2 regions of the Roseateles flavus genome follow, and region 1 is predicted to be linked to the other one. Evidence: riboswitches for the same ligand, from Rfam matches in the RefSeq annotation. Region 1 holds a riboswitch; the other holds the start of a gene.

Evidence for each region. Region 1 has a riboswitch for cobalamin ahead of ABDJ40_RS10395 (TonB-dependent receptor domain-containing protein). Riboswitches for the same ligand answer to the same signal wherever they lie in the genome.
Region 2: another riboswitch for cobalamin. It lies ahead of ABDJ40_RS13615 (energy-coupling factor ABC transporter permease); the one in region 1 lies ahead of ABDJ40_RS10395 (TonB-dependent receptor domain-containing protein).

Annotation. Positions count from the first base shown of each region.
Region 1 covers NZ_JBDPZC010000004.1:109,600-113,929, forward strand. The annotation lists gene cobU (bifunctional adenosylcobinamide kinase/adenosylcobinamide-phosphate guanylyltransferase) at 1-35, opposite strand, end outside; gene ABDJ40_RS10395 (TonB-dependent receptor domain-containing protein) at 190-2,133, opposite strand; cobalamin riboswitch at 2,210-2,445, opposite strand; gene ABDJ40_RS10400 (hypothetical protein) at 2,801-3,319, opposite strand; partial or broken gene pth (aminoacyl-tRNA hydrolase) at 3,657-4,280, opposite strand; gene ABDJ40_RS10410 (carboxymuconolactone decarboxylase family protein) at 4,330-4,330, opposite strand, start outside.
Region 2 covers NZ_JBDPZC010000006.1:62,519-66,848, forward strand. The annotation lists gene ABDJ40_RS13605 (HD-GYP domain-containing protein) at 1-316, shown strand, start outside; gene ABDJ40_RS13610 (hypothetical protein) at 787-1,671, shown strand; cobalamin riboswitch at 1,862-2,083, shown strand; gene ABDJ40_RS13615 (energy-coupling factor ABC transporter permease) at 2,382-3,023, shown strand; gene cobM (precorrin-4 C(11)-methyltransferase) at 3,020-3,835, shown strand; gene ABDJ40_RS13625 (sirohydrochlorin chelatase) at 3,832-4,330, shown strand, end outside.

The DNA.
Region 1 (4,330 bases):
CCGCCAACGATGAGTGTGTGTGACTGCGTGCTCATGCTCGTGGACCTTTTCGCATCAATCTGCCTTCACCGAGCGACGCCCGCGGTGGGCCGTGAGGCCCGGTTCTTCGCCAGGCGGAAGAAGCCCGCAGGGCGCCCTCCGGCCAGGATCGGGCCCCTCGAGGGCGCACGAAGCGCCCAGGGGGAGTCCTTACAGCGTGGGGGTGAAGCGCACGCCGATGAAGAAGGTCCGCGGTGCCTGCGCATAGCCCTTGGCCGTCTCGTAGTCCTTGTTGAAGGCGTTGTCGATGTTGGCCTGCAGGCGCACTTGCGAGTTCACGCGATAGCTCAGGTCCAGATTGACCAGGCTGTAGCCACCCAGGGGCTTGGTGTTGGCGTTGTCGTCGAAGCGGCTGCCATGGGCCTGGATCTGCAGGCCGCCGGACCACTGGTTCAGCGTCTTCTCCAGGCGTAGGCTGGCGTGCTTCTTGGCGCGGCGGCCCAGCAGCTTGTCGGTGGTCAGGTCGCGCGGGTTCTGGAAGTCCACGGAGCCCTGCACGCGCAGGCCGGCGACCATCGTCTCGCCCTGCAGGCTCACGCCCTGCAGGCGCACCTTGGCCAGGTTGCCGTAGCAGCCGCCGTAGGTGGAGACGCAGTTCGCCGCGAAGCTGCTGTCCCAGGAGATCAGTTCGCGGATGCGGTTGTTGTAGACCGTCAGGCCCAGCTCGCTGTCGCCCTGGCTCCAATTGAGGCCCAGCTCGGTGTTGCGGCCGCGCTCGGGGTTGAGGGCGGCCACGCCGGGCTTGGGGCCGTACTCGCTGAAGCTCTGGTAGAGCGTGGGGGCGCGGAAGGCGGTGCCGGCGCTGGCCCAGGCGCGCAGGCCCGGCAGGAAGCGCCAGCCCGCGGCCACGGTGCCGGTGTTGATGCCGCCGAAGGCGCTGTCCTGGTCATGGCGCAGGTGCAGCTGGGCGTCGATGCTGCTGTTGCTGTAGAGGTAGCTGGCCGCCACGGCATTCTGGTGGCGCTTGACCTGGCCGCCGGTGGTGGGCAGCAGGCCGGAGTTGATCAGCTTGTCCTCGCGGCGTTCCAGCACGGCATTGAGCTGGCCCACGGGGAGCTTGACGGTGCCGCCCAGGGTGTACTGGCGGACCTGGGTCTCGGTCAGGTAGGTGGAGGCGTTGTTGCTGAGCGTCTCGTAGCGCTCGCGCGAGTCGCCGATGCTGGCTTCGGTCTGCCAGTCTGCATTCCACTGGGCGCTCCAGAGGGCGCGGCTGGCGTGGGTGTCATGCAGATTGCGGTCGCGCACGCCGACCTTGGGCTTGGCCGAGGCGTCGTAGTCGCTGTCCAGGCTGCTGTAGGTGTTGACCAGCTCCAGGCGCTGGCCGGCGTCCAGCTGGTAGCCCAGGCGGGCGTTGACGCTGTGGGTGCGCCAGCCGTCGACGTCGGGGCTGTAGGCGGGATCGTTGGTGACCTTGCGGATGTTGAAGCCGTCGGCCACTTCCTGGGCCAGGCTCAGGGCGTAGTCCAGGGCGCCTGCGGCACCGCTGACGCTGAGGTCGCCCTTGACCAGTCCCAGGCTGCCCACGCCGGCGCCGATCTCGACGGTGGGCGTGCGCTTGCCCTTGCGGGTGAAGACCTGGATCACGCCCGCCACGGCATCCGAGCCATAGACGCTGCTGGCCGCGCCGCGGACGATCTCCACGCGCTCGATCTGGGCCAGGGGAATGGCTTCCCAGGCAGCGCCGCCGGAGCCGGACTGCGTGTCCATGCGCACGCCGTCCACCAGCAGCAGGGTGTGCTGGGTGTTGGCGCCGCGCAGGAAGAGGCTGGTGTTGGTGCCGGGGTTGCCGTTGCGCACGAGCTCGACGCAAGACTGGCGACCCAGCAGGTCCACCAGATTGCCGAAGCCCTGGCGCTCGATGTCGGCGCGGGTCAGCACGGTGACGTCGGCCAGCACCTGGCTCAGGTCCAGCTTGGAGCGGGTGGCGGTGACCTGGACCTGGCCCAGCTTGTTGGGCGTTTCCTGCGCCTGGGTCTGTGCCGACAGGGCCAGCAGGCCCAGCGCGATCATGTTCAGGGTGGAGGAGGGACGGACGGAGGCAGGCAGGCGCGCAGGCGAAGGCTGGCGTGCAGCACGCAAGAAGGAAGCGGACATGAGAAAAACGGGACTACGAGGCGGTCCAGGTGCCAGCTTCCCCGCAGGCTCCTGTGAAAACGAGGCGCTGCTTGCGCAGGCACCTCACCCGTTGGCCGGTATCCGGGCTGGCGGATCGCGTCGCTGCATCCTTCCCAGTGCCGGGGCACCAGTGGATTCATGTGCAGCAACTGAAGGCCTTGCAGCCTTGTCCGCTTACCGTTGCGGGGACAGCTCAGGTTGGGGCGGCCTCGTGGAGGCGTTCCTTTCTGATTCCCGTTTAACTGCCCTGACCGATGGGTCGGGGCGAGCACCAACAGCGCGCATTCTAGTCCAGGCTGGCCGAGTGATCGCTGAAAGCGTGGCTTGACCGGGCTCAAGCCGCCCCGGCGCCACGGGCCGGGCGCCGTCAAGCCTTGCGGCGGGACCTCCGCAGCGGGCGCACCCGGGAGCACTCAGGAGCACTCGGGGGCGCCGGCGACGGTCGAGGCGTAGGGGCCGGTGTGTGACCCCGGGCAGGGGTGACGGAGCGCGATGAAGGGGGTGCATTGCGCATGCCGTGGGCATGCGCATGGGCAGCGCCCGGACGAAGGCCCGAGGCATGGGCATGGGCCTGCCCGTCTGCCCGTCTGCCCGTCTGCCCGTCTGCCCGTCTGCCCGTCGCCGCGGCCCCGGGCCGCGCAGGGCGCTAGGGCGTTTGCGCGGCAGGGCCTTGCGGTGCCGGCTCGACGCCCTTCTGCGGTGGTGGCAGCGGCTCCGGCTTGTGCTGCGTCTTGTTGGGCGTCTTGCCTAGCGGCCTGCCGTGGCGGGCCCCGGCCCGGCGTTGCGGGGCTGGCGGTGCCGGCGCCGCTGTGGCTGCGCCCAAGGGCTGAGCCTTGGACCCCATCGACACCCCTGGGTCTGCTCGCTCCACGGCGCGGCGCTCGGCACGGTCCCGCGCTTCGCGTTCGCGGGCCTGCCGCTCGATCAGCAGGCCTTCCCGGCGGATCCGCTCCTGCGCGGCCGCCGCGGCCTGCGCATCGCCAGGGTCGTAGTGCAGCACCTGGCTGGCGCCGGGCTCCTGAGGGCAGGGCGTGTTGCGCAGCTCGCGCCCCTGTGGCCCGCACCGGTAGAGGGTGAGCTGGCCGGGGCCAGCCTGGCTCACCGCCGCGAGGGGGGCCAACGCCAGCGTGCCGAGCAGCAGGGCCAGGATCGCGCGGGGCGGCATCGTCTGCATGGTGCGGCCCCGGCCAGCGGGGTCAGGTCTTGTTCCTGCCCAGGGCCGAAGCCAGGGCGGAGGACAAGGCGGAGGACAGCGCCCCCGCCGCCTTGGCCGGGGACGGGGCGGTGCGGGGGGCGGCCCCTGCGGCTGGCGCCTGCGTGCCTGTCGGCGCGGTCTGGGAAGACGTTGCGGGCGAAGCTGGCAGTGCCGTGGCCAGCGAAGGTGCCGCCGAAGCTGCGGGGGACGTCGGCTGTGGGCCTGGCTGCGGGCCGGCCACGACTGCCGATGAGGCTGCGGCCTTTGGCGCCGGACTGCCCGGCGCCGACAGTGCGCCGGACCCTGCGGGTGCGCCCTCGGCGGGGGCGGGGCGCGGTGGCTTGGGCCGGGGCGGCTTGGCATGGATCTGGGTCAGGGCCTTGGCCATGTCGCCCTTGAGCATGAGCTCCACGGCATCCAGGCTCTTGGCGATGCATTGCTCGACGCCGATGCGCTCATCAACCGGCGGCTTGCGCAGCACATAGGCGGCCACCTCGCCCTTGTGACCTGGATGGCCGATGCCCAGGCGCAGGCGCCAGAAATTGCCCGAGCCCAGCTGGGCCTGCATGTCCTTGAGACCGTTGTGGCCGCCGGTGCCGCCGCCCTGCTTCATCTTCATCTCGCCGGGGGGGAGGTCCAGCTCGTCGTGGATGGCCAGGATCTCCTCGGGCGTGATCTTGAAGAAGCGCGCCAGCGCCGCCACCGACTTGCCCGAGAGGTTCATGTAGGTGAGCGGCTGCAGCAGCCAGATGGGGCCGCTGGCACCGGGGGCGTTGTTGATGCGGGCCACCATGCCGTAGTAGCTCTTGTCGAGCTGCAGGCTGCCGCCCAGGCGCCGGGCCAGCTGGTCTATCCACCAGAAGCCGGCGTTGTGGCGGGTGTCCTCGTATTCAGGGCCTGGGTTGCCCAGGCCGACAAAGAGTCGAATCATGGGGCTGATTATCCCAGCCCCGATGTCCGCCCCGCATCCGCAGAGCTGCT
Region 2 (4,330 bases), on a different contig from region 1:
GCTGGGGACCACGTTCCTGCGCATGGGGCGGGATGGCGCCTTCGATGGCATCGTCGGTCACAGCGATGATGGCATCCCGCTGCAGCACTGCCCGGTCTGCGGCCCGACGCTGGTTCGCACGCGCAGCGCGCGCGCCGGACATCACCTGGGCTGCCCTGCCTGCACGGCGCGCTTCACCTGGACTGATGCCGAGCAGGGCCTTCAGGCCCTGCCCACGGGCACCTATGCCGAGGCAGAGGAGCTGGAGCCCGCCCTGGACCGCGCGCAGATCGAGGCGCTGGTGCTCGACTGGGCGGATGCGATGGTCGGCAGTTGACGCACAGCCTGACCCTCGATTTCCTTCGCACGCCGGACGCCCCGGCCTGGCAACGCGGCCCCGCCATCGAGGCCGGGCACCTCTCATGATTCGAATCTGGCAGGGCAACTGCAGCCAGGCACTCAACGCAGTATCAGATAGGGATAGCGGCTGTAGATATCGTGACTACGTTCGTAAGATGTAAGCGCTCGCGAATTCGAGGCGTCCTTTCAAACCCGCTGCATTCCCTTGTACTGTTCGCGAGCACCGTGGCCTGGCTGCATGACGGGAATCTTCATTCGATGATTCCTGCCGTACTGTAGAGATTGTCAGATATCACGCCGCCGTTATCGCCGAGCAGAACTGGCTGATATCTGGTCTGGCAGTTTATATATTTGAACCGCATGTCATGGAGAGCCGCTTTTATCTCCCCTGACGACGGCCACTTATTCAACGGACAGGCAGTTCAAGCCCCTACGTGAAGGAATGACATGACTTCCCTTCTCAGCAGAGTCAAAGTCACAGCCGTGTCTGCGGTGGCCATGCTGCTGCCTGTTTCACAGGCCTATGCGCAACAGTGGCAACAGATGCCGGGGGCTGCCAAAGCAATCGCCGCGGCGGGAGACAAAGGCGCCGTGCTTGTCGGGACCGACGGCGCCTTTTACGTCTCGGGCGCAGCCGGTTCCTGGGATCGGCTCACCCCAACGCCGGGCTGGCCCACACCGAATGCGGTTTCAATCACCTCCTACGATGGATTGAGATGGGGCGTCGTCGATGCTGACGGAAAGTACTGGTCGGTGGCCCAGAACTTCAGCCCCGTCGGTCCGGCGCTCCCCACTTACAACGCCACCCTATCGCCCTCGTGCGATTTTGGTCCGATCAACGTGGCGAGCGGGCGGGGTTCCAGCTTTTTTGCCACCAAGAAAGGTGATGCCTCCAATACTGTTTATCAAAGTTTGGGAGGGTGTGGATCATCACCAGGCTGGACGTCGTATGGAGCAACAAGCAGTGCAATGTCGGTCCCCGCTGGAGCTGCTGGAGCGGCTCAACGCCCTGTTTTGTGGATCGAAACTCTGCGAGCGGCTTATGGCTGCGTTTCTCGAGGGCTTTGCCTGATCGCTGGTGGCGCGGCCGCGCCCAGTGGCGTGCGCCTCCTGGCGGCTGGCAAGAACACCGTTTGGGTCGTCACCTCGCAAGGCAATGGCCAGGATCAACTGGCCAAATACACGTTAGGCAGTCCGGCTTGGAATAACGGAACTTGGGAAACAAAGGTATTGCCGTCCGGTGTCACGAACCTTCTGGGGATTTCCGTGTCAGAGACCGACGCTGTCTGGCTCATTGACAGTCAGAAGCGTATCTGGAAGATGGCGCCGTAGCGCACGGCCACGGCCAGCAGGGCCGACTCAGCCAGTTCCTCGCCTTCAGATCCCCCTGGCCTTGCCTCGCCTCAACAACAGTCGTGTTCATGACATCGCCCGGGCGCCCATCGCCCGCTTCATGCGATGACGAGCGGCCCGCCGGCTGCGCTAGGCCGTGGAAGGCGGCCAGCGCACGTATACTGCGGCCGCACACTGAAGGTGCCAGGTGGTCCGTCCGGACCGGCCTGGTGAAACGGGAAGTTGGTGCGCGGCGCTCCGCCCAGGAGCCCGCAATGCCAACGCTGCCCCCGCAACGGTAAGCAAGGTCAGGGCTGCGCTTGAATCCACTGGACTCCGGTCCGGGAAGGAGCGGCCTGCCGGAGTTCGATACTCCGGACTTGCAAGCCCGGAGACCGGCCCGCAGTGTTTTGGTGCTGATGCTGCGGTGGGCGGCTCGGGCTGTTTGCGCGCCCGGCTTGCCGCCGGATCGTGCCACACCCCTCCTCCTCCCTCACTCGGCGATTCCTGGCTTCAATCCTGCACGGGGCGTGCAGGCCGGAGGGTTTGTCATGCTTCGTTCCCCCTGACCCCAGGCGCTGGCTGCTGAGCCAACTGGCCATGTGCTGACCTTTTCGGGTCAGCGCAGGCCTGAATCCGTCTTCATCTCGAACGGGCTGCGGCGCTGCTGCCGTGCGCCCGCGCCTTCACACACCCGATTGGAAGTCCCCATGCATATCGAACCCGGCCTGCTGGCGCCCGCCAAGCTGCTCTTCGCCAATGGCGCCGCCGCCCTGCTGCTGGCGCACCACGCCCCTGCCCTGCTTCGCCAGCCGGTCCTGGTGCTGCGCAGCGTGCTTGCAGCACTCTTTTTCACCGCCTGCATGCAGCTCGTCCACCTGAAGGTCGGGCCGTCCGAGCTGCATTTCGTGGGGGCCATGCCCATCTATCTGCTGTGCGGCCTGGTGCCCACCCTGTTCGGCTTCGGCCTGGGTCTGCTGGTGCAGGGGCTGCTGTTCGAGCCGCTGGACCTGGTCCATCTGGCGGTCAACGCCCTTTCGCTGATGGTGCCGCTGCTGCTCACCCATCAGTTGCTGGGACGCCGCGACCGGCCCCTGAGCCGCCGCTTCCTCCTGCAGCTCGATGCCACTTACTACGCGGGGGTCACCCTGATGGTGGGCTTTTGGCTGGCCAACGGGCAGACCAGCACGGCGTTGCAGGATTGGGCGATGTTTGCCGCGTCCTACGTCACGGTGGCGCTGGCCGAGCCGCTGCTGAGCGGGCTGCTGGTACGCGGCGCACAGGCCCTGGCACGGCGCCGGGATGCCCTGGTGCGCCTGTGCTGCGATGAACGCATCAGCGCCGGCGCATGAACCGCGCGCCACAGCAGATGCCGGGCGCGGTGTTCTTCGTCGGCGCCGGACCAGGCTCGCCGGACCTGATCACCGTGCGCGGCCGGGATCTCATCGCCCGCGCCGGCGCCATCCTCTATGCCGGGTCCCTGGTCGACGAGGCCGCCACGCGCTGGGCCCCGGCGGGTTGCGTCCTGCGTGACTCCAAGGACATGACGCTGGAGCAGATGTCGGAGTGGCTGATCGAGCAGTCCCGGCAGCACGCCACCGTCGTGCGCCTGCAGACGGGCGATCCCGCGCTGTACGGGGCCCTGATCGAACTGGTGCAGCCCCTGGATGCCGCTGGCGTGGCCATCGAGGTGGTGCCAGGGGTGTCCTCGGCCATGGCGTCGGCGGCCGCGGCTGTGGAAAGCCTGACCCTGCCCGAGGTCACCCAGACGGTGATCTTCACGCGCGTGGAGGGCCGCACGCCCATGCCGGCGGGCGAGAGCCTGGTGGAGCTGGCCCGCCATCGAAGCACGCTGTGCATCTTTCTTTCCATCACCCTGCTGCACAAGGTCGAAGCCGCGCTGCAGGAGGCCGGCTGGCCCTCGGACGCGCCCATGCTGGTGGTCCACAAGGCCAGTTGGCCGGGGCATCAGCGGGTCCTGCGCGGCACGGTGGCAACGATCAAGTCCCTGTGCCGCGAGGCCGGCATCGTCAGCCAGGCCATGGTGATCGCCAGCCCCACCCTGGGCGCGCGTCAGTGGCCAGACCTGGCACGTTCCAAGCTGTACGACCCCAGCTTCACCCATCGCTACCGGCGCGCCAGCGTGCCCACGGAGTCCGCATGAACGACACCACCCTCCTGCTCGTGGGCCATGGCTCGCGCGAGCCCGCCGGCAATGCCGAGATCCACGCCTTTGTCCGCCAATGGCAGGCCCGGCAGCCGGGCTGGCGCATTGAGGTCTGCTTCATCGAGTTCGCGCCTCCGTCCCTGCACGACGGCCTGCTGCAGGCGGCGGCTGGCGCGCGGCGCGTGCTGGTCCTGCCACTGATCCTCAATGCCGCCGGGCACGTGAAGATGGAGATCCCCGAGGCCATCGAGCACGCGCGGGCCCATGCTCCAGGCGTGGACTTTCTCTACGCCCCCCACCTCACGGCCTGCGACCCCATCCTGAAGATCTTGCAGCGGCGTCTGAAGCAGGCCATGGCGGCGCTGGACATGCCGGACCCGCGTGGCACCGGCGTGATCCTGTTGGGTCGCGGCTCCTCGGATCGAGCCGCCAATGGCGAGATGGCCAAGATGGCGCGCTGGCTGCAGGAGTCCGGCGAGCATGAGCTGGTGG